DNA from 2 places in the Microbacterium sp. AC215 genome. Region 2 is predicted to be linked to the other one. Evidence: predicted binding sites of a transcription regulator. Region 2 holds the regulator's gene; the other holds the start of a gene.

Region 1 (15,102 bases), 110 kb from region 2:
TGAACGGTCACATCGAAGGTGACCGCCCGTCGCGAGGAAGATCTTGTGAGCACCACAGCAACGTTGCCGGTCGTGTCAGGCCCCATCCTGGAGATGCGCAGCATCACCAAGGAGTTCCCGGGTGTCAAGGCGCTGTCCGACGTGTCCATCACCGTCCGGGCCGGAGAGATCCATGCGATCTGCGGCGAGAACGGCGCCGGGAAGTCGACCCTGATGAAGGTCCTCTCCGGCGTGTACCCCTACGGCACGTACGAGGGGGAGATCCTGCTCTACGGCGAGGAGCAGCGCTACCGCGACATCGCGGCGAGCGAGCAGGCCGGGATCGCGATCATCCACCAGGAGCTCGCGCTGATCCCTGAGCTCTCGATCACCGAGAACATCTTCCTCGGCAACGAGATCCGCCATTTCGGCGCGATCGACTGGCGCGCCCAGCGTCAGCGCACGGTCGAGCTGCTGGCCCGCGTCGGCCTGCGCGAAGACCCCGACGTCGCCATCAAGACGCTCGGTGTCGGAAAGCAGCAGCTGATCGAGATCGCGAAGGCCCTCAACAAGGACGTCAAGCTCCTCATCCTCGACGAGCCCACCGCGGCACTGAACGAGAACGACTCGCAGCACCTCCTCGACCTGATCCTGGGTCTGAAGGCCAAGGGCATCGCGTCGATCATGATCAGCCACAAGCTCAACGAGATCGAGCAGATCGCCGACGAGATCACGATCATCCGCGACGGTCGCACGGTCGAGACGCTCGACATCTCGCGCGGCGAGATCAACGAGGACCGCATCATCCGCGGCATGGTCGGCCGCTCGCTCGAGAGCCGCTACCCCGACCGCACCCCCGAGATCGGCGACGTGTTCTTCGAGGTCAAGGACTGGTGGGTGCAGCACCCGACCGTGTCCGAGCGGATGGTCGTCAAGGGGTCGAACCTCAACGTGCGTCGTGGCGAGGTCGTCGGCATCGCCGGTCTGATGGGCGCGGGTCGCACCGAGTTCATGATGAGCATCTTCGGTCGCTCCTACGGCACGTTCCTCGGCGGACAGATCGTCAAGGACGGCCAGGAGATCACCATCCCCGACGTCTCCTCGGCGATCAAGCACGGACTCGCGTACGTCAGCGAGGACCGCAAGGTGCTGGGCCTCAACCTGCTCGACACCATCAAGCGGTCTGTCGTGGCGGCGAAGCTGTCGAAGATCTCGAAGCGCGGCGTCGTCGACGAGCGCGAGGAGTACTCGGTCGCCGAGCGCTACCGCAAGGCGCTGCGCATCAAGACGCCCAGCGTCGAAGAGGGCGTCGGCAAGCTCTCGGGAGGAAACCAGCAGAAGGTCGTGCTGGCCCGGTGGATGTTCACCGACCCCGACCTGCTGATCCTCGATGAGCCCACGCGCGGCATCGACGTCGGCGCGAAGTACGAGATCTACGCGATCATCAACGAGCTCGCCTCCCAGGGCAAGGGCGTCATCGTCATCTCCAGCGAGCTGCCCGAGCTGCTCGGCATCTCGGACCGCATCTACACAGTCTTCGAAGGTCGGGTCACCGACTGCATCCCGGCCGACCAGGCGACACCCGAGGCTCTCATGCGCAGCATGACCTCCGCGACTCAGAAAGCATCCGCATGACCACCGACCTCACGACAACGAAGCGCGGCTTCCACTTCGGCGACATCCGCAAGATGTTCGGAAGCAACGGCACCTCGTCACTGCGCCAGTTCGGCATCCTGGGCAGCCTCATCGTCATCATCGTCCTCTTCGAGGTGCTGACGCTGCTGCGCAACGGACCGAACGGCGCGACGCTGACGTCGGGCAACCTGATCAACGTCATCAACCAGTACTCGTTCATCCTGATCCTCGCGATCGGCATGGTGATGGTCATCATCATGGGGCACATCGACCTGTCGGTCGGCTCCGTGGCGGCCTTCACCGGCATCATCGTCGCGAAGTCGATGGCCGACTGGAACCTCCCTTGGCCGCTGGCGATCCTGCTCGGCCTCGGCGTCGGTGCCCTGGTGGGCGCCTGGCAGGGGTTCTGGGTCGCCTACGTCGGGGTGCCCGCGTTCATCGTGACGCTCGCCGGCATGCTCTTCTTCCGTGGCGCGCAGCAGTGGATCGGTGACGCTCAGACGATCCCGGTGCCCAAGGGCTTCCAGGTGATCGGCACCGGCTACCTTCCTGAGGTCGGGCTCCCGCTGGACTTCAACGTGCCGACCATGATCCTCGCGCTGGTCGCGGTGGCGTGGCTGGTCTTCTGGGAGATCCGCACCCGTCGCCAGCAGCACAAGATGGGCTCCGACAGTGCGCCCCTCTGGGTCAGCGTCGTCAAGGTCGTGCTGCTCTCGGTCGTCGTGCTCGCCGCTGCGTGGATGTTCGCGACGGGTCGCCCCGGCACGAGCTTCCCGGTTCCGGGGCTGATCCTGCTCGCCCTCGTGATCATCTACTCGTTCATCACGCGGAACACCGTCTTCGGTCGCCACATCTACGCCGTGGGTGGCAACCGCCAGGCCGCACGCCTCTCCGGCGTGAAGGACCGCTGGGTCGACTTCTTCGTCATGATGAACATGTCGATGATGGCCGCACTCGCCGGCATGATCTTCGTCGCCCGTTCGCAGGCATCCGGACCGAACGACGGCACCGGCTGGGAGCTCGACGCGATCGCGTCGGTGTTCATCGGTGGTGCTGCGGTCGCCGGTGGTATCGGTACCGTGATCGGCTCGATCATCGGTGGTCTGGTCATGGCGTTCCTCAACAACGGTCTCGCTCTGCTCGGCCAGGGTGCCGACGTCGTCTCGATGATCAAGGGCCTCGTGCTCCTGCTCGCGGTCGGCATCGACGTCTGGAACAAGCAGCAGGGCCGTCCGTCGCTCATCGGTCTCCTGACCCGCCGGTCGGGCCGCAGGAGCGACCCGGAGGCCACCGCGACCTTCGAACCCAACAGGACTTACCAAGCCCCTCCCGTCGATAAGACGAGGGCCGAGTAAGCGGACTCTCCGCGCAGTGCTCGCACGCAGAATCCGTCACATCACACAGAAAGAGATCACATGAAGAAGATCATCGTCACAGCGACAGCGCTCGTCGCGACGGCTGCCTTCGCACTCACGGGCTGCTCCGGTGAGCGCGGCGGCGGAACCGACACGGGATCCGGCGAAGAGGCCGAAGCAGGCTTCGCCGCCGACTCCTCGATCGGCGTCGCCCTTCCCGACAAGACCAGTGAGAACTGGGTCCTCGCGGGTCAGCTCTTCACGGACGGCCTGGAAGAGGCCGGCTTCAAGGCAGACGTGCAGTACGCTCCGGCGAGCAACACGGTCGCCGAGCAGCAGAACCAGATCCAGGCCATGGTCACCAACGGCGCCAAGGTCATCATCATCGGCGCGAAGGATGGCAAGCAGCTCGCCACCCAGGTGCAGGCGGCCAAGGATGCCGGCGCGTACGTGATCGCGTACGACCGTCTCATCGAGAACACCGAGGCAGTCGACTACTACGTCGCGTTCGACAACTTCAAGGTCGGCCAGCTGCAGGGCCAGGCCCTGCTCGACGGTCTCGCCGAGCGTGCGGGCCACGAGGCTCCGTACAACATCGAGCTCTTCTCCGGCTCGCCGGATGACGCCAACTCGAAGGTCTTCTTCGACGGCGCCATGGACGTGCTCCAGCCGGAGATCGACAACGGCAACCTGGTGGTCGTGTCGAAGCAGACCGAGATCGCGCAGACCGCGACCGAGGGATGGCTTCCGGAGAACGCGCAGAACCGTATGGACACGCTGCTCACCTCGTCGTACAGCGGTGACACCGTGGTCGACGGCGTGCTGTCGCCGAACGACACCCTTGCTCGCGCCATCATCACCTCGGTGCAGCAGGCCGGCAAGCCGGTTCCGGTCGTCACGGGTCAGGACTCCGAAGTCGAGTCGGTGAAGTCGATCATGGAGGGCATCCAGTACTCCACGATCAACAAGGACACCGCACTGCTCGTCGAGCAGTCGATCAAGATGGTCGGCCAGCTGCAGAAGGGCGAGACCGTCGATGTCAACGACGAGGAGTCGTACGACAACGGCGCCAAGGTCGTTCCGGCGTACCTGCTCGACCCGATCATCGTCACCAAGGAGAACGCTGCTGAGGCGTACGCCAACGTTCCGAGCCTCCTCGAGATCGTGAAGTCGTACCAGTAAGCGACATCGCACTCACCGCAGACGAGCCGTCCGGACCTTCGGGTCCGGGCGGCTCTTCGCCATGTCGGGTCGACTTTCCACACCGCGCGCGGGCGAGCCGCTGGCGGAAAGTGGACGTCCTGTCGGAGGACGTCCGCACACGGCGCTAGCCCCAGACGGGGTCGTCGGGATCGGGAGAGTCTGTGCCGTCGGCATCTGTCATGATGCGCGCTTCAGCGATCCACGACGTCAGAGGGCCATCGCGGAGGAGATGAGGCCGCGGTGTGTCGAGCAAAACAGAGGCGGCGACCTTGTCCAGCGGCTCATCGCTCGCGAAAATGACGACGTTGCCGAGTGGCCCTTCCGCATCTTCCGGCTCTGCGTCGAGCACGACAGCGACGTGCTCGAACACGGTGCTCAGGGTCGCGGCCTGTCGTCGTGAGTATTCGAACGGATGCCCGTCGAGCAGGTTCACGGCGACCACGCCCGCTGCTGCGGAGCGCGCGGCGACCCGACGATAGAACTCCTGGCTGGCCACACGATGCCGGATGACGGCGGCATCCCAGAGATCGACGACGGTGAAGCACGCCTCCACCCAATCGGTGTCGATTGCGGTGCGATAACTCGCGGCGTCGTCAAGTCCGGGGGACGGAGGTGACTGCACCGGCGATGTCTTCTCATTCGGAAAAGCGGCGTCCGCGACCGTTCGAGCGTCACCGAGGATGACTCGTATGTCAGACCCGGGAGGCAACGGCAGCGCGTCGATGACGGCGGCATAGAGCGCGGGTTCGAACTCCACCACCAGCTGAGGTGATCCGGCGCGCGTCGCCTGGACGTAGCGTGCCAGCGTGAGTGCTCCGGCCCCCAGATGCACGGTGAACAGCGGCGCATCAGGCTCGGCGGCGGCATCCATTGCGCGGGCGATGTGTTGGGTGTAGCTGTACTCGAGGGCGGTCGGCTCGGTCATCGAGACGACGGACTGCGCAATTCCATCCACGCTGAGCTCGAAGCGACCGGGGCGCCTTCTCGACTGCACCAGCTTTGCCGTGCGATTGGCTAGTGAGAGCGAGAACACCCGGCGACTCCATGGCACCTGTCTAGTTTAAGCCGGAGGGGATCGGTCGGCGGCTGCCTCTGGAGGAGCAGAGCGCCGTAGGCGAACTCGCTCTCGGAAGGCCGAGCCTCCTCGAGATCGTACGAGTCGTACGAGAAAGCGATCAGCCATCTGGCAGAAGAGGGCCGCTCGGACCTTCGGGGCCGGCGGCTCTTCTTGTTGTCGTGCTGCTGTGGTGCGTTCTTCAGCAGCCGACGCCGGCCGGGTTCTCGTGGCAGGTGTGGGCGACGAGCGCGGTGCGGGCCTCGAGGATGCGGATCTCCTGCGTGGCGCCGCTGGTCGTGAGCTGCCCGGGAATGTCGATCCATCCGCCGCCGAGGTCCACCTGCGCGGTGAATCGGATGTCCACGCGGGCCGGGTACACGCCGGGTTCGCGGTAGACGTGGCTGGTCGGGGTCGGCGTGAACTGCGCCTGACCGAGCGCCTCCCAGGTCTGCCCAGGTGTCGTCACTGTCGCGGAGCTGCCGTCGCCGTACGTGTAGTCGTATCCGGCCGGGACAAATCGCACGCGCAGTGGCACGCCGAACAGCTCGCCGTCTTGGATCTGCGTGGATGCTGCGGCCGTGAAGTTCGTCGGCATCCCGGCGATCCCGACGTTGCCGGGTTCGGCGGTCGCGCGGATTGATGCCGGTGCGAATCGCGCCAGGTCGGAGATGGTGATCGTCGGCGCGCCCGGCGTCGACGCAGCGGAGGCCGGGGGAGCGGGCCGGTTCGGGCGCGGCGCACAGCGCGTGGTGCCCGAGTCGTCCATGCATGCCGCGAGGTCGATCGCCTCCTGGCTCGGACCCGACGGTTCACCCGGACCCGTGCCGTCGCCCGGACCGCCATCACTCCAATTCGAGTCGGTGCCGGGATCAGTGCTCGGCTGCTGCTGGGTGCCGGAGATGGTGAGGGAGGAACCATCCGTCGAGCCGCAGAGTCCCATTTTCTCTGCAGTGCTGGCGCAGCCCGTTGACGCGCCTTCTGCGCTCAGCGGGAGCGAGATGAGCAGGCCTAGAGCCAACGCCCCAATGGCGATCTTGCTCAACATGAGTTCTCGTCTGCCGAGCTCTCGAGACTGATTCTGAGACTCGCGCGGTCCCCCGTGAACTGGACGAGTTGAGAAACAACATCGCCGCGACCTGCGGGGGTGACATCCACGCCATCTGTGTTCAGGACGCGGAGCTCGGACACGTCGATGCATACGTAGCCCGTCACGTCCGCGATGCGGCCGTCGACATCCGCGTTAGTGCCGAGAAACAGAGCGACGCTAGCCTCTCCATCGGCGCTTAGTCCCCACTCGCGGAACGAGTTCTGCGCGTCGATGTCATTCTCAAGCGCCACTCCTTCAAGAAACTCCTGCGGGTCGGGCTCGGCCTCGCCCCGATTCCTGGCATTACCCGCCTCGTTGTACGCCCGGTACACCTTCTCCGCCGCAGCGAACGCCTCCTCCTCGTTGGCGAAGGCCGCGGTGGGCGTAGGGGCGGGCTCCGGTTCAGTGGTGCATCCCGCGAGAGCGCCAACCCCCAACGCCACTACGGCGACAGCAACTATGCGCGCGCCCATCCGTGGAACTGCCGCACCACCGCCTCTGCCGTGACGAATCGCAAGAACGGACAAGGGGCGCAATGGAGGAGGAGTCACCGCGCCACCGTAGTGAAATCGGCCAGGCTCGCGTCGCGTTTCTCCACAGGTCCGCGCCAGCGCGAACGTCTCCGCTCAGAACGGCGCGCGCACGGCATCCGATTCGGTGAAGATCACCGTGTTCGGTGCAGGGGGAGTGTCGATGTACGTCCGCCCGATGGGACTCGTCCACTCCATGACCCCGCCGGGCTTCTGCTCGACGTGCCATGGCGTGTGATGTTTCAGAACGTGATGTCGGCGACAGAACGATGCCAGATTCGATTCGCAGGTCGCGCCACCCGTCGAGGCAGCATGGTTGTGGTCGAGGTCGCATTTCCGCGCCGCCACTCCGCACGCTGGGAATCGACATCGCTGGTATCTTGCCCGCAGGTGCCTGCGCAAGTGACGGCTCGGTCGGTATCGGTCGACGGCGAGGACATGACCGGTGATCGGATGCGTCAGCACCCGTTCCCATCCCTTCGTCTGCCCGGCCAATCGGCGCGCAGTATCGACGTCGATCGGAATCACGCCGTCGAGCTCGGCGGGCGGCGCCGCCTCGGCATCCGGAGCACCCGACCCCTCGTGCGCATCGTCGTCCATCAGGGTCGTCACCGGAACGGTGATCTCAATGCGCGCACTGATGGCCGCCAGCAGTCCGTCTTCGCTGTCGTGCCCGGTCGGCTGGCCGCTGAGCACGAGGTCGGCGAGCAGGTCGGCGCGGATCTCGTCGACCGTCCGATCATCCGCCTCGAACTCATCGCCGTCTCGAGCCGCCCGCCGCTTCGCGCGAAGGTTCTCGACGCGCAGTGCGTGCGCCATCTGCGAGAGACGGTCGAACATGCCGTGGACGAGCGCGGCAGGCGCGTGCGTGTGCAGCGCCGCCATCCCGTCTTCGCCATCCGTCGCCCAGACTCGCCGCTGAGATCTGGCGCGACGATGCCGCTCCGACACTGTCGTCGGAGCGAAGCGCTCGGCCACACGGCGCGCCAGCGCGCGCAGTCGGTTCGGCGATTCCACCTCCGCCAGCGGAAGGATCACCGCGGAATATGCCTCGCGGTGATCGGGCGACTCGAGGCCCGAACCTACGTCGACGATGACACGGGAGTGCGCGGCGCTGATCCGCCCCGCTCCCTGTGCGGCCCAGACGGCGGGGAACCGATCGACCAGCAGCTCCGCCGCCGCCATCCGGCGCTCGATGGTGCGATCGCTGACATGCTGCACGGCTCCGATCTCGGCCGCGATGGTCCTGATCGAATGGTCTCCCCGGTCCGGGTGATCACCCTGCTTCGCGATGTCGACCGCGAGCCGACTGGCGATCGCCAGCAGCCCGTCGCGCGCGGCGCTCATGCTGCTCACTGTCGCCTCTGCGACTTGCAACGCGGCGACGAGATCGGCGAGATTCGCGATCTGCGTGTCCGTCGCGTCGAGCAGTGCTGTCATGTCTCCGAGTAGATCACGGACCACCGACATTCGAACGAAGATTCGATACATTCCCGAATCGACATGATCCCGGAAGAGGGGTGACTCATGCGACACTGACGTCATGCTCCTTCACGCCGTCGACGTCGGCGACGGCCCTCGTACGGTGGTTCTGCTCCACGGGATGATGGGCTCGGCCGACAGCTGGTGGCGTGTGATGCCGGTGCTCGCTGCTCAGGGCTTCCGTGTGCTGGCAATCGATCTCCCCGGTCACGGTCTGTCACCGCGAGACCCGCGTCTGACGATCGAGCAGGCTGCATCGTCGGTGGTCGAGACCGTCCGAAGTCTCGCCCCGGGACGGCCGCTCGCGGCCGTCGGGCACTCCTACGGGGCGAGCGTGCTCGCACAGGCGGCCCCGTTGCTCCGACCTGAACCGGGCATCTATGTCGATGCCGCACTCGTCCTCCCCGGCGGCAGCGACCGTGACGATCTCATCGAGCGGTACGTTCGCGATCGCGAAGCTCGACAGTCGCCGGAGAACCTCCGTGCCTCGCGTCCGTTCTACTCGGAGAGGGATGCCGAGATCGAGGCACTCGCCGCCCGCCGCTTCGACCCGACGACGATGGCATCCGTCTCCTGCGGCCGCGATCACATGTGGCTTCCCGACCCGGGGTCGATCATCGTCCGCGCCGACCCGAGCGACTGGGTGACCGCCGCCGACGTCGCCCGGTTCGAGGCGAACGGCATCGACGTGCGCAGCATCCCCGGAGCCGCGCACACTGTCTGGTACAGCCACTTCGAGGAGTTCACGGCGTCGCTCCCGGAGCTGTTCGGCCGGCGCGCTCGTGCGCAGGGTGCCGGATGACGAGGCAGCCGTGACAGGAGGCTGACCGGGCCACGCAGACCGCGCGACTACCCTGGGGAGTGACATGGCACATCTTCTCGGGGCAGAAGCCCTTCATCTCGAATATCCGACGAGGGTCGTCTTCGACTCCGTGACCCTCGGCATCGAAGAAGGTGACCGCATCGGCATCGTCGGCCGCAACGGCGACGGCAAGTCGAGCCTCCTCGGAATGCTCGCCGGCATCAAGGAGCCGAACTCGGGCCGCGTCACGGTGCGAGGCGGCACGACCATCGGCGTCCTCGACCAGGCCGACACCCTCAGCGACGACCTGACCATCAGCGCGGCGGTCGTCGGTGACACCCCGGAGTACGAGTGGGCCGGCGACCCGCGCATCCGCGACGTGATCGAGGGACTGCTGAAGGACCTGCCCTGGGATGCGGAGATCGGCTCCCTCAGCGGAGGCCAGCGCCGACGCGTGTCACTCGCCAAGCTGCTGACGGGGGACTGGGACGTCATCGCCCTCGACGAGCCCACCAACCACCTCGACGTCGAGGCCATCACCTGGCTCGCCGGACACCTCAAGAAGCGGTGGAGCCCGAACTCCGGAGCGCTCATGGTCGTGACTCACGACCGGTGGTTCCTCGACGAGATCTGCACCGAGACCTGGGAGGTGCACGACCGCATCGTCGAGCCCTTCGAGGGCGGCTATGCGGCGTACATCCTGCAGCGGGTCGAGCGCGACCGCATGGCGGCGGCGACAGAGGCCAAGCGTCAGAACCTCGCCAAGAAGGAGCTCGCGTGGCTCCGTCGAGGCGCACCCGCGCGAACCGCGAAGCCGAAGTTCCGCATCGATGCGGCCAACGAGCTCATCGCCGACGTGCCGGAGATCCGCGACAAGGTCTCCCTGCAGTCGCTCGCCGTCTCTCGTCTCGGCAAGGACGTCGTCGACCTGCTCGACGTCGGAGTGACCTATCCGACCGCCGACGGCGGCACCCGCGAAGTCCTCCGCGACGTCGAGTGGCGCATCGCGCCGGGGGAGCGCACCGGCATCCTCGGTGTGAACGGCGCCGGCAAATCGACGCTGCTCGGGCTGATCTCGGGCACCGTCGAGCCCACGGTCGGCCGTGTGAAGCGCGGCACGACCGTGAAGGTGAAGACGCTCACGCAGCGCCTCGACGAACTCGAGGACGTCCGACGCGAGCCGGTGCGTGTCGTGATCTCGCGACTGCGCACCTCGTACACGATGGGATCCGGCTCGAAGGCGCAGGAGCTCACGCCGGGCCAGCTCCTCGAGCGGCTCGGCTTCGATTCGGCGCAGCTCTCCACCCCCGTGAAGGATCTCTCCGGAGGTCAGCAGCGCCGCCTGCAACTGCTTCTCGTGCTCCTCGACCAGCCCAACGTGCTGATCCTCGACGAGCCCACCAACGACCTGGACACCGACATGCTCGCGGCCATCGAGGATCTGCTCGATTCGTGGTCGGGAACCCTGCTGGTGGTCAGCCACGACCGGTACTTCCTCGAGCGCGTCACCGATCAGCAGTTCGCGATCCTCGACGGCCACCTGCGGCACCTGCCCGGCGGCGTCGACGAGTACCTGCGCCTGCGCCAGTTGCAGACCTCGGCACCGGGCAGGTCGCAGACGGCCGTCAACACTGAGAAGAAGGCCCCCAGCCTCGACGGTGCCGCACTGCGCGCCGCCCAGAAAGAGGTCTCGTCGCTCGAGCGCCGCATCCAGAAGCTCACGCAGCAGGTCGACAAGGCGAAGACCGCTCTGGCGGATCACGACCAGTCGGACTTCGCCGGCCTCGGCGACAAGATGAAGGCGATCAGCGACCAGCAGGCCGAGATCGAGGAACTCGAACTCCGCTGGTTCGAGCTGACCGAACAGCTCGACTGACGAGAGGTCTGGCCCTTCCGCCCTCGCGGGAATACGGTGGCAGTCGAATGCGCTGTGCTCTGGGCGGGGTTCGATGCCAGCCGGGATCGCACAGCTTGATCCTGCGGTACCCGGGAGGTTCAGATGGAAGGACTCGAGGTCACCGTCCTGATCGGACTCACGATCCTCGTGGGAACGTTGATCGCGCCGCGCGTTCGACTCGCGCTGCCGCTCGTCCTCGTGATCTTCGGACTCCTCCTCGGCTTCGTCCCGCAGCTCCGCGAGATCCAGCTGCCCCCTGAGACGGTCCTGCTGCTGTTCCTCCCGGTGATGCTGTTCTGGGAGAGCCTCACGACCTCGCTGCGATCGATCCGCCGTGACTTCCGCTACATCCTCCCGATGAGCACGGTGCTCGTCGTGGCATCCGCATTCGCCGTCGCGGGCATCGGTCTGCTGTTCGGGATGCCGTGGGAGACCGCGCTGATCCTCGGCGCGGCAGTGGCCCCTCCGGATGCGACGGCCGTGGCAGCCCTCGGCAGGCTGCTGCCCCGGCGCATGTTCATGAAGCTCAAGGCCGAGAGCCTCACGAACGACGGAACCGCGCTCGTGCTCTACGCGATCGCCGTCTCGCTGGCTCTCGGCGGCAACATCACACCCCTGTCGGTGACGATGTCGGTGCTCACCTCCTATGTCGGAGGAATAGCGGCCGGTGTCGTGATCGCAGGCCTCGGGTACCTGCTGCTGCGTCGCACCTCTTCGACGATCGTCATCAACGTCGCGCTGCTGCTCATCCCGTTCAGCGCGTTCCTCCTTGCGGAGATCGTGCACGCCTCCGGCGTGCTGGCCGTCGTCGTCGCCGGTCTCATCGTCGCCTATGTCTCCCCCCGGGTGACGACAGCCTCGTCGCGGCGGCAGGCCGACGCCGCATGGCCGTTCGGCGTCTTCCTGCTCAACGGAGCGCTGTTCGTGCTGATCGGGCTCGAGGTGCAGTTCGTCGCGCATGAGATCTCCGCGGCAGCGATCGGTCGGCTCGTGCTCATCACCCTCGCGGTGTGGGGGACGCTGCTCGTCGTCAGATATCTCTTCCAGCTGCTGAACGCGCCCTTCCAGCGACGCAATCCGGCGCTTCCGTCCCGTGGTGCCAAGGCGCGATCGATGGCGGTGTCGACGGTCGCAGGCATGCGGGGTGCCGTCTCGCTCGCGATCGCGCTGTCGGTTCCGGCCGCCAGCGCGACCGAGGGCGAGATCGCCGGACGCGACGAGATCGTGTTCGTCACGGCGGGAGTGATCCTGCTCAGTCTGCTCGTACAGGGGCCGCTGCTGCCGGCGATCGTTCGCTGGGCACGTTTCCCGGTCGATCACATGGAGGCCGAGGAGTACGAGCTCGCCGAGCGGACGATCTCGGGCGCGGCACTGGCCGCCCTCGACGACCTCGCCGTCGAGCACGGCGTCGGCCAGGAGATCCGAGACAAGGTGCGTGCCGAGGGCTACCAGATGCTCGAGTTCTCGAACGCGCGTGCGCTGGCGCGCGAGCAGGCGATCGTCGATGCCGAGGCCCAGGCGCTCGACGTCATGCTCGACGAGCCCGATCCGCTGGGCGGCGGCCAGCAGATGAACGGGGGAGCGGATGCCGGTGCCGCGGAGGCGTCGGTCGCGCTGCGACTGCCGGACGCGACTCGTGTCGGCGACGACGGTGAGCTCGCGGACGGCGAGGTCAGGACTCTGCAGATGATCGCCACCTCGGCCGACGTCGACGTCATGCAGCGGTCGCCGCTGCTGCGTCACGAGGAGCACACGCGCCTCAAGCTCGCGCTCATCGACCGCAAACGCGAGGTGCTGCTCGGACTGCGCAGAGACGGGACGGTCGACGACCTCGTGGTCCGTCGGATCTCGGCACGACTCGACCTCGAACAGGTCCGGCTGCAGGGCATCGAGGACTACGACTGAGAGCTGTGACGCTCTGTGACACTCGATTGTCGCGCAGCGCGTCGCCCTGCCTAACGTATTCGAGTCCCCCAAGAGAGGAACCCTAACACTCATGTCCATCACAGCATCCCGTCGGACCACATCCGTCATCGCCGCGCTCGCCGCGGTCCCGCTCTTCGTCGCACTCGCAGGCTGCGCGACCGCATCGTCCGACGCCGGTTCCGGCGGCTCCGAGGACGAGACCGTCAAGATCGGTGTCGTCGGCAAGGGAGACGCACAGTGGGCTCCTTTCGTCGAGGCAGCCGCTGACGAGGGCATCACGGTCGAGCTCGTCGACTTCGGCTCGTACGAGCAGCCGAACCCCGCTCTGACCGAGGGTGAGATCGACCTCAACCAGTTCCAGCACATCGTGTACCTCGCCGAGTACAACACGGCATCCGGCTCCGACCTGACGCCGGTCGGCTCGACGGCGATCTACCCGCTGGGCCTGTACTCGCAGAAGTACGACGATGTCGACGACATCCCCGAGGGGGAGACCGTCGCGGTTCCCGACGACGCATCGAACCAGGCTCGCGCGCTGCTCGTGCTGCAGTCGGCCGGACTCATCGAGCTCAAGAGCGGCGGCACGATCTTCTCCGACCTCTCCGACATCGACACGGGCAAGTCCAAGGTCGAGGTCACCGCGCTCGAGGCCGCGCTGATCCCGACGTCGCTGCCCGACGTCGCGGCGGCGATCATCAACAACGACTTCGTCGAGGATGCGGGTCTGACCTTCGAGGACGCGATCGCTCAGGACGACCCTGAAGACCCGAACGCGCTTCCGTACGTGAACATCTTCGCGGCCCGCGCCGAGGACGCCGACAACGAGACGTACCTCAAGCTCGTCGAGATCTTCCAGACCAATGAGGACGTCCAGGCCGGCCTGCTCGAGTCGTCGGGTGACACCGCCGTGCCGCTGCAGACCCCGGTCGAGGATCTCGTCGCCTCGCTCGAGAAGGTCCAGAAGGACACCGAGGCCAACAAGTAGGACGACCGGGGTGGCCGACACCCCCGTCCGATGAGGGAGAATCGGGTGGCGCTTCGTGCGTCACCCGATTCTTCGTTCCCGAAGCAGACAGACCGGAGCACCGCATGCCGATCGTCACCCTGACGAATGTCTCGAAGACCTACCCCTCCCGCACGCGCGACGAGTCCGAGGTCGTGGCCGTGGACGACGTGACCCTGTCGATCGAGAAGGGCGACGTCTTCGGGATCATCGGATACTCGGGCGCCGGCAAGTCCACGCTCGTACGACTGATCAACGCGCTCGAGCCGGCGACGAGCGGGACCATCACTGTCGACGACGTCGACATCACAGCTCTCAAGGAGAGCGAGCTGCGCAAGGTCCGCGGCGGCATCGGGATGATCTTCCAGCAGTTCAACCTGTTCTCCTCGCGCAGCGTCAAGGCGAACATCGCCTACCCGCTCAAGCTGGCCGGATGGTCGAAGCCGGACATCGAGAAGCGGGTCGCCGAGCTGCTGAGCTTCGTAGGCCTGGCCGACAAGGCGAAGGCGTACCCCGAACAGCTCTCCGGTGGCCAGAAGCAGCGCGTCGGCATCGCCCGCGCCCTCGCCACCGGGCCGGCCATCCTCCTCGCCGACGAGGCCACCAGCGCACTCGACCCGCAGACCACGCACGAAGTGCTCGACCTGCTCAAGCGGGTCAACCAGGAGCAGGGCGTCACGATCGTCGTCATCACCCATGAGATGGACGTCATCCAGACCATCGCCACCAAGGTCGCGGTCATGGAGAACGGACGGGTGATCGAGCGGGGCGATGTCTTCGACGTGTTCTCGGCCCCGCAGAATCCGGCCTCGCAGCGCTTCGTCGGAACGGTCGTGAAGGGCATCCCGTCGCCGTCTGAGCTCGGCGTGCTGCGGGAGCGCCACCGGGGCCGCCTCGTCACGTTCTCGTTCCGCGACGGCGACTCGTCGCAGGCTCAGGTCTTCCTCGACCTCGCCGGGGCCGGACTCGACTTCGAGCTCGTGTACGGCGGGATCAACGACATCCGGGGGCGCGCCTTCGGCCACCTCACACTCGCGATCCGGGGTGAGAGCGCCGTGATCGACCGCACGCTCGAGCAGATCGGCCAGCGCGTCGAAGTCACCGAGATCGCAGAAGAGGAGGCACGCTGATGGATCGTCTGAACGA
Region 2 (15,102 bases):
GTGGGCTCGGCGAGCACTCCGTCCGCCCGGGCATGAAGAAGATCCTCGCCCTTGACGTCCGCGGCCAGAATCCGGAGTCCCGCGGCGTGAGCCTTCTCGACCACATCCGAGAGCTCTGCGCCCACGGACACGGGCAGATGGAACAGCGAACCTGTCGTGGCGCGCACGACCTTCGGGTTGTAGGGATCGACCGTGCGGCCCGTCAGCACGACGGCGTCGGCTCCCGCCGCATCGGCGGCCCTGATGATCGTGCCGAGGTTTCCCGGGTCCCTGATCTCCTCGCAGATCGCCACCAGACGGGGGGATGCCGCGAAGATGTCCCGCACCGACGTGGGCGCCTGCCGGACGACGGCCACCAGCCCCTGCGGAGTGACTGTGTCGGCCATCGCGTTCAGCACGTACTCCGTGACGTACTCCACGTCGATGCCGGCGTCCGATGCCTTCGCGCGGATGTCCGGATGCTTCTCCCAGCCGGTCGGGGTCGCGAACAGCTCCACGATCGCCTCAGGACTGTAGGTCAGCGCCTCGCGAACCGCCTGGGGACCTTCGAGGAGGTAGAGCCCTGTCTCTGCGCGCGCGCTGCGCTTGGTCAGCTTGGCGACGGCACGGACTCGGGGCGAACGGGGGTTCTCCAGCACGTTCACAGTCTAGAGAACGGCAGGACCGTTCCTGCGCAAACGCCGGGCGAACGACAGAGGACGCCCTCCCGAAGGAGAGCGTCCTCTGTGGTGAAGAGCTGCTTACGCAGCCGACTTCGGAGCGTTGACGTCGGAAGGCAGAGCCTTCTTCGCCGTCTCGACCAGCGTCGTGAAGGTCGCTGCGTCGTTGACCGCGAGGTCGGCGAGCATGCGACGGTCGACGGTGACGCCCGCGAGACCGAGGCCCTGGATGAAGCGGTTGTACGTGATGCCGTTCTGACGTGCAGCGGCGTTGATGCGCTGGATCCAGAGACGACGGAAGTCGCCCTTGCGCTTGCGACGGTCACGGTACGAGTAGACCAGCGAGTGGATGACCTGCTCTTTGGCCTTGCGGTAGAGGCGCGAACGCTGACCGCGGTAGCCGGAGGCGCGCTCGAGGATGACCCGACGCTTCTTGTGGGCGTTTACCGCCCGCTTGACTCTTGCCATTTTCCTGTGTTCCTATCGTGCGTTCGGGCGCGTCAGCGACCGAGAAGCTTCTTCGCGACCTTGGTGTCAGCCTTCGACAGCACCTGGTCCTGGTTGAGGCGGCGGGTGCGACGGCTCGACTTGTGCTCGAGGTTGTGGCGCATTCCGGCCTGCTGCTTCTTCAGCTTGCCGCTGCCGGTGATCTTGAAGCGCTTCTTAGCACCCGAGTGGGTCTTCTGCTTCGGCATCTTCTCTTCCTTCGTATGGCGCCTTCTCAGGCGACGGTGTCAACCCGCGGTGCGGGAGTCTGGGGGCGGGAGTTATTCCGCTGCGGCCTCGGCCGGCTCGTCGGCGTCGGTCTTGGCTTCGCGGGCGGCCTGCTTGTTCGCTGCGCGCTGGGCGTCGCGAACCGCATTCTGCTCCTGCTTCGCCTCGGACTTGCTCTTGAGCGGAGCCACGATCATGACCATGTTGCGGCCGTCGATGGTCGGGTTCGACTCGACGGTTCCGAGCTCGGCGACATCCTCGGCGAACTTGCGGAGGAGACGGACGCCCTGCTCGGGACGCGACTGCTCGCGACCACGGAACAGGATCATGGCCTTCACCTTGTCGCCGGCCTTGAGGAAGCCCTCGGCGCGCTTGAGCTTCGTCGTGTAGTCGTGCGCCTCGATCTTCAGTCGGAAGCGGACCTCTTTGAGGATGGTGTTCGCCTGGTTGCGGCGAGCTTCCTTCTCCTTCTGGGCGGCTTCGTACTTGAACTTGCCGTAGTCCATGATCTTGACCACGGGCGGCTTCGAGTTGGGCGCGACCTCGACGAGGTCGAGATCTGCTTCCTGCGCAAGGCGCAGCGCCGCCTCGATGCGGACGACGCCGATCTGCTCACCCGCGGGACCGACGAGGCGGACCTCGGGGACGCGGATGCGCTCATTGGTGCGGGGATCGCTGATGCGTAGCTCCTTAGACGATGGGATTCGGCCACCAGGATGCTGTCAGCACCCCGGGCGAAATCAGAATCGTCCCACCCACCGGCATTCAGACGCCGGCTCCGCACCCTGCCTGCCGGACCCCGTCTGACGACGCGATCCGGTGGAGTGCAAGACCCGGTAGCCTGGAACGGCAAGCGCGGGTGGGAAGTGAATCCTCTTTCGTACCGGAGCATGACGCTCCGGAGCCCGACAAAGTCTAACAGAAGGCAAGGCGAAGTGACGAACCAGGCATCGGATGAGGCTGCACGCGAGCGCGAAGAGCGCTGGGCACGGCAGGAGGAGGCGGCGTCCTCCGCCACGCGGGACATCGCCGATGTGCCGGCGGTCGAGGTCATCACGACCGCAGCCGTCCACCTCATGAGTGCCGCGGCGGTCAAGCTCGGCCTCGCCGACGACCCGCACGCGGCGGAGCAGCTCGACCTCGATGAGGCGCGCAAGCTCATCAATGCCCTCGCCGGGCTGATCACCGCCGGCGCACCGGAGATCAGCGACATGCACGCGCGGTCCCTCCGAGACGGGCTGCGCTCGCTGCAGCTCGCGTTCCGCGAGGCGTCGACCATTCCCGACCCGATCGGCAAGGGTCCGGGCGAGAAGTGGACAGGCCCGGTCAACTAGGGACTGCCGGCCGCTGCGGCTGACCGGTCGGTGGCAGCACCGAGCCGGTCAGGCCGAGCGACGCAGCTTCACGGTGAGAGAGTCGGCGAGCACCGCGATGCGATCATCCGCCGCCCACCGCTGCGCCAGGCGCGCGAGCACGGCATCGAGCACCTCGCGCTCGAGCCCGTCGACCAGCTCGAGGATGACGATCAGTTCTGGTCCGCGCAGACGGGCGTCCGGGTCTCCGGCCGCGACGGCGACGTCGATCACGGCGAGTTCATGCGCGACACTCTCCTGCAGAGCAGTGAAGACCTCGGGCGACAGGAAACTCGGCTCCCACCGATGACCCTGCGCGACTGCCCACACCGCGGGACGGCGGAGGACGAACTCGGTGTCCGACGTCGGGTCGAGAACGATCAGATCCGTCTCCTCCGCCGACGCTGCGAGAGCGGCGCGCACGGCTTCCACCGGGATCGGGCGGGCCGTCGCGTCCCAGCGCTGCATCGCCTCGACCGACGAGAACACCGGCTGCACGCGACGACCGTCGGGAGCCGCGACCGTCACGATCGAGAGCTCCTGAGTCTTGTCGACAGCGAGACCGCTCGGCGCCACGCCCTCCTCGCCCTTCTCGGCGATGAGCGGGATCAGGACCCGCGCCGAACGGAACGCGTCGACGACCTCGGTCTGAGCGCCCTCGCCCGCCCGAAAACGCAGCAGCGCCTCGAGCAGAGCCGGGTCGGCCGATCCGTCGTCGGCGGCATGAGGGTTCGACTGGAAGCTGCGGCCTTCCCAGGGCACACCGGCCGAGTCGCCCCGATCGCTGGACGGGTGCTCGTGCGACCCATGACGGTCGTGGGGACCGTGGTCCCCGGCGTCGTCAGTCCCCTGCGACATCCAGCGCCTCAGCCAGCGTGAACGCGCCGGCGTAGAGTGCCTTGCCGACGATGGCGCCTTCGACGCCCAGCGGCACCAGTTCGCGGAGCGCCACGATGTCATCGAGGTTCGAGATGCCTCCGGATGCCACGACGGGCTTCGGGGTGCGGGCTGTGACCTCGCGCAACAGCTCGAGGTTCGGCCCCTTGAGGGTCCCGTCCTTGGTGACGTCGGTCACGACGTAACGGCTGCACCCGGCATCCTCGAGGCGCTCGAGCACCTCCCAGAGGTCGCCGCCCTCCTTCGTCCACCCGCGAGCGGCCAGCGTCGTACCGCGGACGTCGAGCCCGACGGCGATCGCTTCGCCGTAACGGCTGATCACGTCGGCGGCCCACTCGGGGTTCTCCAGCGCGGCCGTGCCGAGGTTGATGCGGGTCGCGCCGCTCTCGAGAGCCGCCTCGAGCGTCGCGTCGTCACGGATGCCGCCGGACAGCTCGACGTTGACGTTCTTGAACTGCTTGATGACCTTGCGGAGGATCGGCGCGTTGCTGCCGCGTCCGAAAGCGGCATCGAGGTCGACGAGATGGATCCACTTCGCCCCCTGTGCGACCCACTCCCCCGCGGCGTCGAGCGGGTCGCCGTAGCTGGTCTCGGTGCCGGCCTCACCCTGAGTGAGGCGGACGGCCTTGCCCCCGGCGACATCGACGGCGGGAAGCAGGGTGAGAGCGGGAGACTGCGCGAAGTCGTTCATGACGTCCTCAGGTGAGATGGAGAGACCGATTCGTCGGCACGAGAATCGACACTAGCCCGCGTATCGGCCCGCTCCAAAACGATGACAGCAGAGAACCTCCCGTGCCACGCGGTAGCCTCGATGACGCCCCTGTTTCGGTGTGTGAGGAGATGTTCCATGGTGCGCGATGCGGAAGCGCGAGGAGGCGGACCCCTGCGACGCGGGAATGCGCTGCCTCCCGAGACTCCGGATGAGCGCGCTCAGATGCCGGCTGGACCCGACGCGGAGCCCACAGCCCCGCACCCCCGACCGGCACCCCAGCCCGCCCCCGCGCCGGGAACACGAGCCGCAGCGGCATGGGCAGCAGCCTCCGCCGCAACTCCTCCTTCCGATGATGCGCGACCGGCCACGCCCGCTGTACCGATCTCCGCACCGCCTTCGGTCCCCGCTGCGCCACCCGCCGCCCCTGCAGTACCGCCCGCGCCCTCAGCCGCATCGCCCGCAGCCCCTGCGGTACCGACGACGCCGGCACCTTCCGGTGCGCCCGCTGCGACCGGATCGCTTCCGACCGCGTGGTCGGAACAGCAGAGCTCTTCGACTCAGGACAGCACCGCGCGGCCCGCCGTTCCGGCGGCCACGGCGCCGCGCCCCCAGTCTTCCGACGTACCGCCCGCTCCGCCGCTGCCGGTGCCCGCCTCGGCCCCGTCCGCGCCCAACGCCGCCGCTGCAGAGTCGGCGTCCTCGGCATCCTCGCGTCGTCAGCAGCGCGAGCAGGGCGTGGGGCGTCGCTCGTTCCTTCAGGAGGAGCGCCGTGAGGAGCCAGCGCGTCAGGGCGGTCGCGGGCTGCTCAACCGCGTCGGGTTCACCCTCGGCCCGAGCGCTCGCGAACGCGCCGTCCGCGACGACGAGCACGCGGTGAGCCGCCACTGGCCGGGCCCCCGCACCGTCGCTGTCGTCAACGGGAAGGGCGGGGCGGGAAAGACACCGGCCACCGTGCTGCTGTCGGCGGTCTTCGCGCAGTACGGCGGCGCCGGGGTTCTCGCCTGGGACAACAACCAGACCCGCGGCACCCTCGGCTGGCGCACCGAGACGGGGGCGCACGATCGCACACTGCTCGAACTGCTTCCGCAGACCCAGCGCCTGCTGGGAGCCCAGGGACAGTCAGCCGACCTCGCGCACTTCGTGCATCACCAGCCGCAGGAGAAATACGACGTCCTGCGGTCGAAGCCAGTCCGACTGGCCCACGAGAATCGGCTCCGGCCCAGTGACGTCGACTCCATCCACGCGATCGCGGCCAAGTTCTACCGTCTGATCATCATCGACTCCGGCAACGACGAGTCCGATCCGATGTGGCTGCGGATGATCGACCTCGCCGACCAGATCGTCGTGGCGACGACGACACGTGACGACCATGCCGAGGCCGGGGCGCTGCTGCTCGAGGCACTCGAAGACCGCGACGAGCGATCCGCACGGCTGGCTCGCGAGTCAGTGGTCGTCGTCAGCCAGGCGGACCCGAAGGCATCCCCCGCCGAAGTCGCAGACGTCATCGCCGGATATCAGCCGCTCGCGCGCGAAGTCGTCGGCATCCCCTTCGATCGGGAGATGGTCGACGGTCACCTCCGTCTTCGTGCACTTGCGGCGCCGACGCAGCGGTCGTGGCTCTCTGCCGCGGCCGCCGTCGCCCGAGGCTTCTGAGCCGTTCGGCAGAGGACCCGACGGACCGGTCGTCCGAGGTTCGGATCGACGGCGGCTCAGCGGGCTGCCGACGCGTCAGGACCGAAGACTGTCGACCCAGTTGCGGAGCAGCTGGATTCCGGCCTCTCCGGACTTCTCGGGATGGAACTGCGTCGCGGAGAGCGGCCCGTTCTCGACCGCGGCGAGGAACGGATCGCCGTACGTCGACCACGTGAGCACCGGCTGAGGGAACGGCGGGATGACATCGAGCTCCCACGACTGCGCGGCGTAGGAATGCACGAAGTAGAAGCGTTCGTTCTCGATGCCCTTGAACAGCACCGACTCAGCGCCCGGCTCGACCGTGTTCCACCCCATGTGCGGCAGCACCGGCGCGTTGAGCTCCGTGACCGCTCCCGGCCATTCGCCGAGACCCTCGGAATCGTGCCCGCGCTCGACACCGTGCGCGAACAGAACCTGCATGCCGACGCAGATGCCGAGCACCGGGCGCCCGCCTGCGAGCCGGCGATCGATGATCTCGTCCCCGCCGTGCGCGTAGAGCGCATCGCGGACGGCCTGGAACGCGCCGACTCCGGGCACCACGAGACCGTCGGCCTCGAGGGCCTCCGTGCGGTCGCGCGTCAGCACCGCATCAGCACCGGCTGCGATGAGCGCCTTGACAGCCGAGTGGACGTTGCCGGATTCGTAGTCGAAGACGGCGACCCGGGGAGCCCTGCTCACAGTGCGCCCTTCGTCGACGGGATGCCGTCGACCAGGGGGTCGAGGGCCTTGGCCTGGCGGAACGCCCGAGCGAATGCCTTGTACTCGGCTTCGGCGATGTGGTGGGGGTCGCGGCCCCCGAGAACGCGTACGTGCACCGTGAGTCCCGCGTTGAAGGTGATGGCCTCGAACGTGTGGCGCACGAGCGAACCGGTGAAGTGGCCGCCGATGAGGTGGTGCTCGAAACCGGCAGGCTCCCCCGTGTGAACGAGATAGGGACGCCCCGAGATGTCCACGACAGCCTGCGCGAGCGCTTCGTCGAGCGGCACGAGAGCGTCGCCGTATCGCGAGATGCCGGACTTGTCGCCCAGCGCCTCACGGATGGCCTGACCGAGAACGATCGAGATGTCCTCCACGGTGTGGTGTGCGTCGATCTGCGTGTCCCCCGAGGCGCGCACCGTGAGGTCCGTGAGCGAGTGCTTCGCGAAAGCCGTCAGCATGTGATCGAAGAACGGCACCGACGTGTCGATACGGCTCGCACCGGTGCCGTCGAGGTTCAGCTCGAGCTCGACGGTGGACTCCGACGTGCTGCGCACACGCGTGGCGGTGCGCGGGGTCTGGGCGGGGCTGCTCATGAAGCCGATCCTATCGAGGCGAGGGCATCGAGGAATGCCGTGGTCTCCGCCTCGGTGCCCGCGGTGACGCGGAGGTGCCCGGGGATCCCGACGTCGCGGATGAGAACACCCTGCTCGTAGAGCTGCTGCCAGACCTTCTGGGGCTCTGCGACGCCCCCGAACAGGACGAAGTTCGACCAGGACTCATGCGGGGTGTAGCCCAGCGCCTCGAGTGTCGCGGAGATGCGATCCCGCTGCTCGACGATCTCCTCGACCATGCCGAGCATCACGTCGGAGTTGCGCAGAGCGGCGACGGCTGCGGCCTGCGTGAGAGCGCTGAGGTGATAGGGCAGGCGCACGAGCCGCAGAGCGTCGATGAAGGCAGGATCCGCGGCGAGGTACCCCACGCGGGCACCCGCGAAGGCGAAGGCCTTGCTCATCGTGCGGGAGACGGCGAGCCGCGGTCGTCCCTCGAGAAGGGTCAGAGCCGATGCCGCGTCGTGCGGCGCGAACTCCTGGTACGCCTCGTCGACGACGACGATTCCGTTCGACGCCTCGTACACGGCTTCGACGACGTCGAGGCCCAGCGGCGTGCCTGTCGGATTGTTCGGCGAGCACAGCAGGATGACGTCAGGATCGACATCTCGCACCTGCGCTGCCGCCTCTTCGGGGGTGATCGTGTAATCGGGCTGCCTGGTGCCGGCGACCCAACGCGCTCCGGTGCCCTTCGAGATCAGCGGATACATCGAGTAGGTCGGGGCGAAGCTGAACGCCGTGCGGCCCGGCCCTCCGAACGCCTGCAGAATGTGCTGAAGGACTTCGTTCGACCCGTTGCCTGCCCAGATCTGAGCCGGTTCGAGACCATGACCGAGATACTCCGCGAACCCTTCCCGGAGCGTGGTGAACTCGCGATCCGGGTAGCGGTTGACATCGCGGAGCGCGACCGCGATGTCGTCCAGGATGTCACTGGCGACCGCGTCGGGAACCGGATGCGTGTTCTCGTTGACGTTGAGTGCGATCGGAAGAGGCGCTTGCGGCGCTCCATAGGGCGTGAGCCCTCGGAGGTCGTCGCGAAGAGGGAGGTCGGCGAGTGATGCAGTCACCCTTCCCATGGTAGGCCGCCTTCGCTACACAGACGCTCGTGGTGACGGAGTGTGAACGCGCATCCGCGCCGCACCGCTCGATCGAACGGCCCTCACGGGTTCATTCCGAATACTGCGCCGGAATCGCCAGCTCCTGGCCGATCTGCAGCTCGCCGCCGCGCAGCAGGTTCAGACGCGTGATGTCACCGATCACGTCGCGCGGATCCGCGCCGGGGGCCACGCTCTCAGCGATCGACCACAGCGTGTCGCCGGGCATCACCGTCACCGTCGCGAACGATGCCGTGGCAGTCTGCTCGCCTGAGGCCATCGCACTGCCGCCGCTGAGTGCGGCGAATGCGATCCCGGCTGCGAGCGGCACGGCCGCGACAGCGAGAACGACACGTCGACCGCGCGCCGTCAGCTTGAGCCGCGTCGCCGGACGAGCCGGAAGGACTGCTGCACTGCTGAAGGTGATGGTGCTCATGTCGTGCTCCTCTGCATCTACCGCGTGGGCGGTGAAGTTGGCGTAGCGTTCGCATTCGCGCCTCGGCCGGGAGCCGTGAATGCGAAGCTACGTTCCGAAGTTATCTTCGAATTCGAACATCTGTCAAGCGTTCTTCGAAACAGAAGTCCGGGAATCGGCCGACACGCTCGAACAGATCTTCCACTTCGGCGCGATTCTCGGATACGGTTTCGATGTCAACACCCCACCACGGGCCTCCGACATTCGAACTGAGACGCCGGAATCGCACACCTGAGGAGCACCATGAGCGACATCTCCGCCCCCGACGCCGACGTCCCGCGCACCCGTCGCCGCAAGAGCCTGAGTCCCAAGCAGATGGCGATCCTCGAGGTCATCCAGACGTCGATCAGCCGTCACGGGTACCCGCCGAGCATGAGAGAGATCGGCGACGCCGTGGGCCTCAAGTCGCTGTCCAGCGTGACCCACCAGCTCGGCCAGCTCGAGCTGAGCGGATATCTGCGACGCGACCCCGGCAAGACCCGTGCCATGGAAGTGCTCATCGACCTCCCCGGCACCAGCGGAGAGAATCCCGCCGATGTGGCGACCCCCGTGGGCGATGCGGCGCTCGTGCCGCTCGTCGGCCGCATCGCCGCAGGTGTCCCGATCACCGCCGACCAGCAGGTCGAGGAGATCTTCCCGCTCCCCCGGCAGCTCGTCGGCAAGGGCGACCTGTTCATGCTCAAGGTGTCCGGCGAATCGATGATCGATGCGGCGATCTGCGACGGCGACTGGGTCGTGGTGCGGTCGCAAAGCAGCGCCGAGAACGGCGAGATCGTCGCCGCCATGCTCGACGGCGAGGCGACGGTGAAGGTTCTCCGTCGACGCGACGGCCACACCTGGCTGCTGCCTCGCAACTCCGCATTCGAGCCGATCCTCGGCGACGAGTCCGTCATCCTCGGCAAGATCGTCGCCGTGCTGCGCGCGGTCTGACTCCCCTCCCACCCTGGCGGTGACGGCGGGCGTCGACGCACCATAGGCTCGAACCATGTCGTCGCCGTTCGGTACCTGGACCTCTCCGTTCACCCCCGACCGGATCGCCGCGTCGTCTCCGCGGATCGATGGCAGCGCCTTCGTGGCTGACGAGATCTGGTGGGGTGAGTCGATCCCTGCCGAGGGCGGTCGCCTGACCGTGCGAAGTTCGACGGGTGCCGAGATCCTTCCCGCGCCATGGAGTGCTCGGTCTCGCGTCCACGAGTACGGCGGCGGGGCGTGGACCGCGGATGCCGACGGCACGCTGTACTTCGTCGATGCCAAGGATCAGCGCGTGCACCGCATGCCCCGCGGCGGTGTCCCCGTTCCTCTGACACCCCCGGGCCCGGCGCACGGCGGTCTGCGTCTGCAGAGCGGCCGCCTGTTCGCCGTGCGGGAGGATCTGTCCGTCTCCCCTCACCGACGCGCCATCGTCGAGATCCCGACCGACGGGTCGGCATCCGACCGGCCTGCGCTGTTGAAGACCCTCGTCGAAGGCGAGTCGTTCTACGCTCATCCGGCACTGTCTCCCGACGGTTCTCGTGCAGCGTGGGTCGAGTGGTCCGGCGATCGGATGCCGTGGCAGCGAGCGTCGTTGGTGATCTCGGACGGCACCGCGCGCACAGAGCTGTCCACTCGCGCCGCGCTGCAGCCCGAGTGGACGGCTGACGACGAGATCGTGTACTCCGACGATCCCTCGGGCCGCTGGGCTCTGCACCGACAGCGTGTCAGCGGAGCCCAGGCGGTCGGCACGGCGGAGCAGATCATCGACGACGACGCCGACACGGGATACGGCCTCTGGGTGCTCGGCAATCGCTGGTACCGCCCGCTCGCCGACGGTCGCGTCGTGGCTGTGCGCACGAACGGTCGCGACCGGGTCATCGTCATCGACCCCGACGGCAGCGCCCACCGCATTCCCCTCCCCGCAGACGGCCACGTGAGTGTCGACGATGTCGCGGGCTCCCGCGTGCTGCTCTCCGGAAACAGCTCGACGACAGAACCCGGGGTCTGGTGCGTCGACGTCGACACGGGTCGCGTCGAGGCCGTCGCGGGAGCTGCGCCGACCGATCCTGCGTGGATGCCGCCCGCATCCGAGGTCCTGGTCGACGGCTCGCACGGGCCCGTCCATGCCTTCGCGTACCCGCCGACGAATCCCTCGGCCCACGCTCCGGCCGCGGATGACGAGCTCCCGCCCTACATCGTGCTCGTCCACGGCGGCCCGACCGCGCATGTGACCGGCGCGGCGTCCGCCGCCGTCGCGTTCTGGACGAGCCGCGGCATCGGCGTGCTCGACGTCAATTACGGCGGATCGACGGGCTACGGCCGTGCGTACCGCGAACGGCTGGACGGCGGATGGGGCGTGGTCGACGTCGACGACGTGATCGCAGCGGCCCGCGGCCTCGCCGATGCCGGGCTCGCGGATCCCGCCCGCATCGCGATCAGAGGCGGCTCGGCGGGCGGTTGGACGGTGCTCTCGTCGCTGGTGCGGGGAGGGACGTTCGCCGCGGGGATCAGCCGATACGGAGTGGTCGACCTGCGGATGCTGAGCGCGCACTCCCACGACTTCGAGGCGCACTACATCGAGGGGCTGGTGGGTCCGCTGCCCGAGGCGGAGGCACTCTACGTCGCGCGTTCGCCCCTGACGCACGCCGACCGGATCGACGTGCCGGTGCTGCTGATGCAGGGTGCGGACGACCGTGTCGTGCCACCGGCACAGTCCGAGGCGATCCGCGATGCGCTGGCGACGAGTGGTGTGGAGCACGAGTACGTGCTGTACCCGGGTGAGGGCCATGGCTTCCGGTCGAGCGAGACGATCATCGACGCCCTCGAGAGGGAGCTCGCTTTCCTCGGACGCGTGTTCGGATTCACGCCCGCGCGCTGATCACTCCCCCACGCGGTTGCGCAGGCGCATCGCGCGCTCGGCTTCGCGGGTGTCCTGACGCTCGCGGAGGGTCTGGCGCTTGTCGAACTCGCGCTTTCCCTTGGCGAGAGCGATCTCGACCTTGGCGCGACCGTCGGAGAAGTACAGCTTCAGCGGGATCAGCGTGTAGCCGCCGGCGGAGACCGCGTGCTGCAGCTTCGCGATCTCCTCACGGTGCAGCAGCAGCTTGCGGACGCGCTTCGCCGAATGGTTGGTCCAGTGGCCCTGCGAGTACTCCGGGATGTGCACCGAGTCGAGAAAGACCTCGTTCCCCTTGACGAACGCATATCCGTCGCTCAGGTTCGCGCGCCCCTGGCGCAGTGACTTCACCTCGGTGCCGGTGAGCACCATCCCCGCCTCGTACGACTTCTCGATGTTGTAGTCGTGACGTGCGCGACGATTGGTCGCGACGACCTTCTCCCCGCGTTCCCTGGGCATGATTCTCTCCTGATCCGCGTCGCGCAATGGTTCCGGTGCCCGTCACGGGCGCACGACAGCCTGTCAGTCTATACCGGCGCGCGGGTCAGGTGCGAAGCCAGCGACGGATCGCGAAACCCGCCGACAGCGCGGCGAGCACGACGCCGATGCCGATCAGCACCGGGACGACGATGGCAGCGTCCTGCATCGACACCCAGGTCGTGATGAACGGCACGCGTCCTCGGAGGTAGCCGTCGACGCCGAAGTGGACGCCGGCGACGACGGCCGCGCTTGCGAGGGCCGAGCCGAGGAAGGCAGCGAAGACGCCCTCCAGGACGAACGGCGTCTGGATGAAGCGGTTGGACGCCCCCACCAGGCGCATGATCCCGATCTCCTTGCGTCTGGCGTACGCGGAGAGCCTGATGGTCGTGCCGATCAAGAGGATGGCGGCGATCAGCATGAGCGCTGCGATACCGACCGCGATGTAGGTCGCGACCGTCAAGGCGGAGAACAGGGGTTCGAGGTACTGGAGCTGATCCTGGACCTGCTCCACCCCCGCGACACCGTTGAACGCCTCGGAGATGACCTGCGACTGGCCGGGATCCTTCATGGTGACGAAGAAGACCTCGAACGCCTGCTCGGGCGAGATCACGCTCGCCTGGTCCTCGCCGAGCTGATCGACGAGCTTGGCGTACGTGTCTTCCTTGGAATCGAAGCTGACCTCGCTGATGAGAGGAGCGAGCGCCTCGCCGTCGAGCTGTGCTCGCACGGCGTCGACCTGCTCCTCCGATGCGCCGCCGTCGACGCAGGTGTCCTGCTCCGAGATGTCGGAGCACATGTAGACGGCGACCTGCGCCCGCTCGGTCCAATAGCCGCGCATCGTGCCGATCTGCGCCTGCATCAGGATCGCGGCGCCGACGAAGGTCAGCGAGACGAATGTCACGAGCACGACGGAGATGACCATCGAGATGTTGCGACGAAGCCCTCCGAGGGCCTCCGCGAGGATGAGTCCGATTCTCACGACGTCGGCCCCACTTCTTCCGTGCCGTCGTCGGACAGACCGAGTCGATCGGCCACCCCGAGCTCGGCGACGTCGACCTGCGGCAGCACGATGGGATGCGTCCGCGCCGCGAGGGCGACCGCCGGCTGCTCGTCTATCACCGGCGGCTCGATCGGCGCCGCCTGAGCCTCGGGAGTCTCGGATGCGGTCGGGACGGCGTCTGCGGACGCCGATTCCGCCTTGCGCTGCGCGCTGAGCTCCTCAGCGAGCGCGGCGCGGACCAGCGAGAGGTCGGCGGTCTGGCGCTGCACCTCCTGCACAGCAGTGAGTGCAGCGGCCGCGGCGGCGCCGCGCACCTCCTCGGGAACCAGACGCGGGATGTTCGACGTGTCTCCGTAGCCGCCGTGCACCTCGTCTCGCACCATCTCGCCATCGCGAAGTTCGATGACCCGACGCTGCATCTGGTCGACGAAGCCCGCCTCGTGTGTCGCCATCAGCACGGTGGTGCCTCCGGCATTGATCCTGGCGAGGAGCTGCATGATGTCGACCGACGTCGCCGGGTCGAGGTTTCCGGTCGGCTCGTCCGCGAGCAGGACCTGGGGGCGATTCACGAGCGCCCGTGCGATCGCGACGCGCTGCTGCTCGCCGCCGGAGAGCTCGTGCGGCATCCGCTTCTGCTTCCCGTCGAGTCCGACCAGCGCGAGCGCCTCGGGCACGGCCTGCTGGATGAAGCCGCGCGACGAGCCCGTCACCTGCAGAGTGAAGGCGACGTTCTGGTAGACGGTCTTCGACGGCAGCAGTCGGAAGTCCTGGAACACGGATCCGATGTGGCGGCGGAAGTACGGCACCTTCCGGTTCGCAAGCGAACGCAGATCGCGGCCGAGCACGGCGACTCGACCCGTCGTCGGCACGTCCTCGCGGAGGATGAGTCTCAGACAGGACGACTTGCCCGACCCCGACGCGCCGACGAGGAAGACGAACTCCCCGCGCTGCACTTCGAAGTCGACATCGGACAGAGCGGGCCGCGAGGTCCCGCGATAGCGTTTCGTGACGTTCTCGAACCGAATCATGGCGGTTCGAGCCTAAGCGCGCACCCTCGTCTGCCTGCGAGCGACACCCCGCTCGACCCCCCTGCGTGTCGCACTCCACTGCTATACATGGAGGTGCCGATCCGTGCCGTCAGCATGGACGATACTCCGAGGGGGAACCATGACGACGCCTGCAGGCTGGTATGACGACGGATCCGGGCGTCAGCGGTGGTGGGACGGCACCCAGTGGACCGAGCACTTCGCCCCCATCGTGGAATCCGCCCCGTCTGCAGCAGGCGAGTCGGCCGGCGGTCTGACCGGCGAAGCGACCACGGACCGAGGTTCCGAGTCGGCTGACGTATCGGGCCACTCCTCGTCCGACGCGATTCCCGATTCGGCAGCAGCCGCGGAGACGGCCGCTGCGATCGAGTCGGTCGCCGCGGTCGAGAGCCAGTCGTGGAACACGCCCGCACCCTCCGACTCCCGCGCCGACGCGGAGACTCCGGCCGAGCCGTCCGCCCACCAGGACGCGGGCGCCGCGCCCGCATACGGCGCGCCCGTGACCGATGCCCCTGTCGACGAGGCCGGCACCACGCATGAGCAGGGTTCCACCTCTCCGGAGTCCCCGACGCCGACCGACGACATCGTGCCCCCGTATGCGAACACCGCGGGTCCCTCCGAAGGTGGTGCACCCTCCTACCCGGGCACCGCAGCCCCCTCGTATCCCCGGGAGTACCCCGCCGCGCCCGCATACCCGGGATCGGCGGCACCCTCACCCTCGTACCCCGGCGCCGCCGCGTACGCTCCCGCCGGACAGCAGTACGGTGCGCCCGCCGGATACCCGCCCGCATACGGCGCCACGACC

The links. The regulator LexA, encoded in region 2, represses DNA repair genes until DNA is damaged. The targets are predictions, from matches to a motif close to TCGAACANNTGTTCGA.
Region 1: ACZZZF_RS17725 (HNH endonuclease signature motif containing protein) is a predicted target of LexA. The motif match lies at 8,317-8,332, and genes of this name have one in related genera.

The regions. Positions count from the first base shown of each region.
Region 1 is NZ_OZ409869.1:3,621,702-3,636,803, forward strand. Features, by position in the region: gene mmsA (multiple monosaccharide ABC transporter ATP-binding protein) at 94-1,614, shown strand; gene mmsB (multiple monosaccharide ABC transporter permease) at 1,611-2,969, shown strand; gene ACZZZF_RS17705 (substrate-binding domain-containing protein) at 3,030-4,151, shown strand; gene ACZZZF_RS17710 (polyamine aminopropyltransferase) at 4,297-5,127, opposite strand; gene ACZZZF_RS17715 (hypothetical protein) at 5,429-6,169, opposite strand; gene ACZZZF_RS17720 (hypothetical protein) at 6,268-6,789, opposite strand; gene ACZZZF_RS17725 (HNH endonuclease signature motif containing protein) at 6,943-8,286, opposite strand; gene ACZZZF_RS17730 (alpha/beta fold hydrolase) at 8,390-9,130, shown strand; gene ACZZZF_RS17735 (ABC-F family ATP-binding cassette domain-containing protein) at 9,195-11,006, shown strand; gene ACZZZF_RS17740 (Na+/H+ antiporter) at 11,130-12,932, shown strand; gene ACZZZF_RS17745 (MetQ/NlpA family ABC transporter substrate-binding protein) at 13,024-13,938, shown strand; gene ACZZZF_RS17750 (methionine ABC transporter ATP-binding protein) at 14,043-15,086, shown strand; gene ACZZZF_RS17755 (methionine ABC transporter permease) at 15,086-15,102, shown strand, end outside.
Region 2 is NZ_OZ409869.1:3,728,732-3,743,833, reverse strand. Features, by position in the region: gene ACZZZF_RS18290 (TrmH family RNA methyltransferase) at 1-638, opposite strand, end outside; gene rplT (50S ribosomal protein L20) at 741-1,127, opposite strand; gene rpmI (50S ribosomal protein L35) at 1,160-1,354, opposite strand; gene infC (translation initiation factor IF-3) at 1,427-2,077, opposite strand; gene ACZZZF_RS18270 (DUF1844 domain-containing protein) at 2,309-2,707, shown strand; gene ACZZZF_RS18265 (SseB family protein) at 2,756-3,583, opposite strand; gene priA (bifunctional 1-(5-phosphoribosyl)-5-((5-phosphoribosylamino)methylideneamino)imidazole-4-carboxamide isomerase/phosphoribosylanthranilate isomerase PriA) at 3,567-4,313, opposite strand; gene ACZZZF_RS18255 (MinD/ParA family ATP-binding protein) at 4,980-5,987, shown strand; gene hisH (imidazole glycerol phosphate synthase subunit HisH) at 6,063-6,704, opposite strand; gene hisB (imidazoleglycerol-phosphate dehydratase HisB) at 6,701-7,318, opposite strand; gene ACZZZF_RS18240 (histidinol-phosphate transaminase) at 7,315-8,409, opposite strand; gene ACZZZF_RS18235 (LysM peptidoglycan-binding domain-containing protein) at 8,501-8,863, opposite strand; gene lexA (transcriptional repressor LexA) at 9,146-9,832, shown strand; gene ACZZZF_RS18225 (S9 family peptidase) at 9,888-11,753, shown strand; gene smpB (SsrA-binding protein SmpB) at 11,754-12,230, opposite strand; gene ftsX (permease-like cell division protein FtsX) at 12,316-13,230, opposite strand; gene ftsE (cell division ATP-binding protein FtsE) at 13,227-14,279, opposite strand; gene ACZZZF_RS18205 (DUF2510 domain-containing protein) at 14,419-15,102, shown strand, end outside.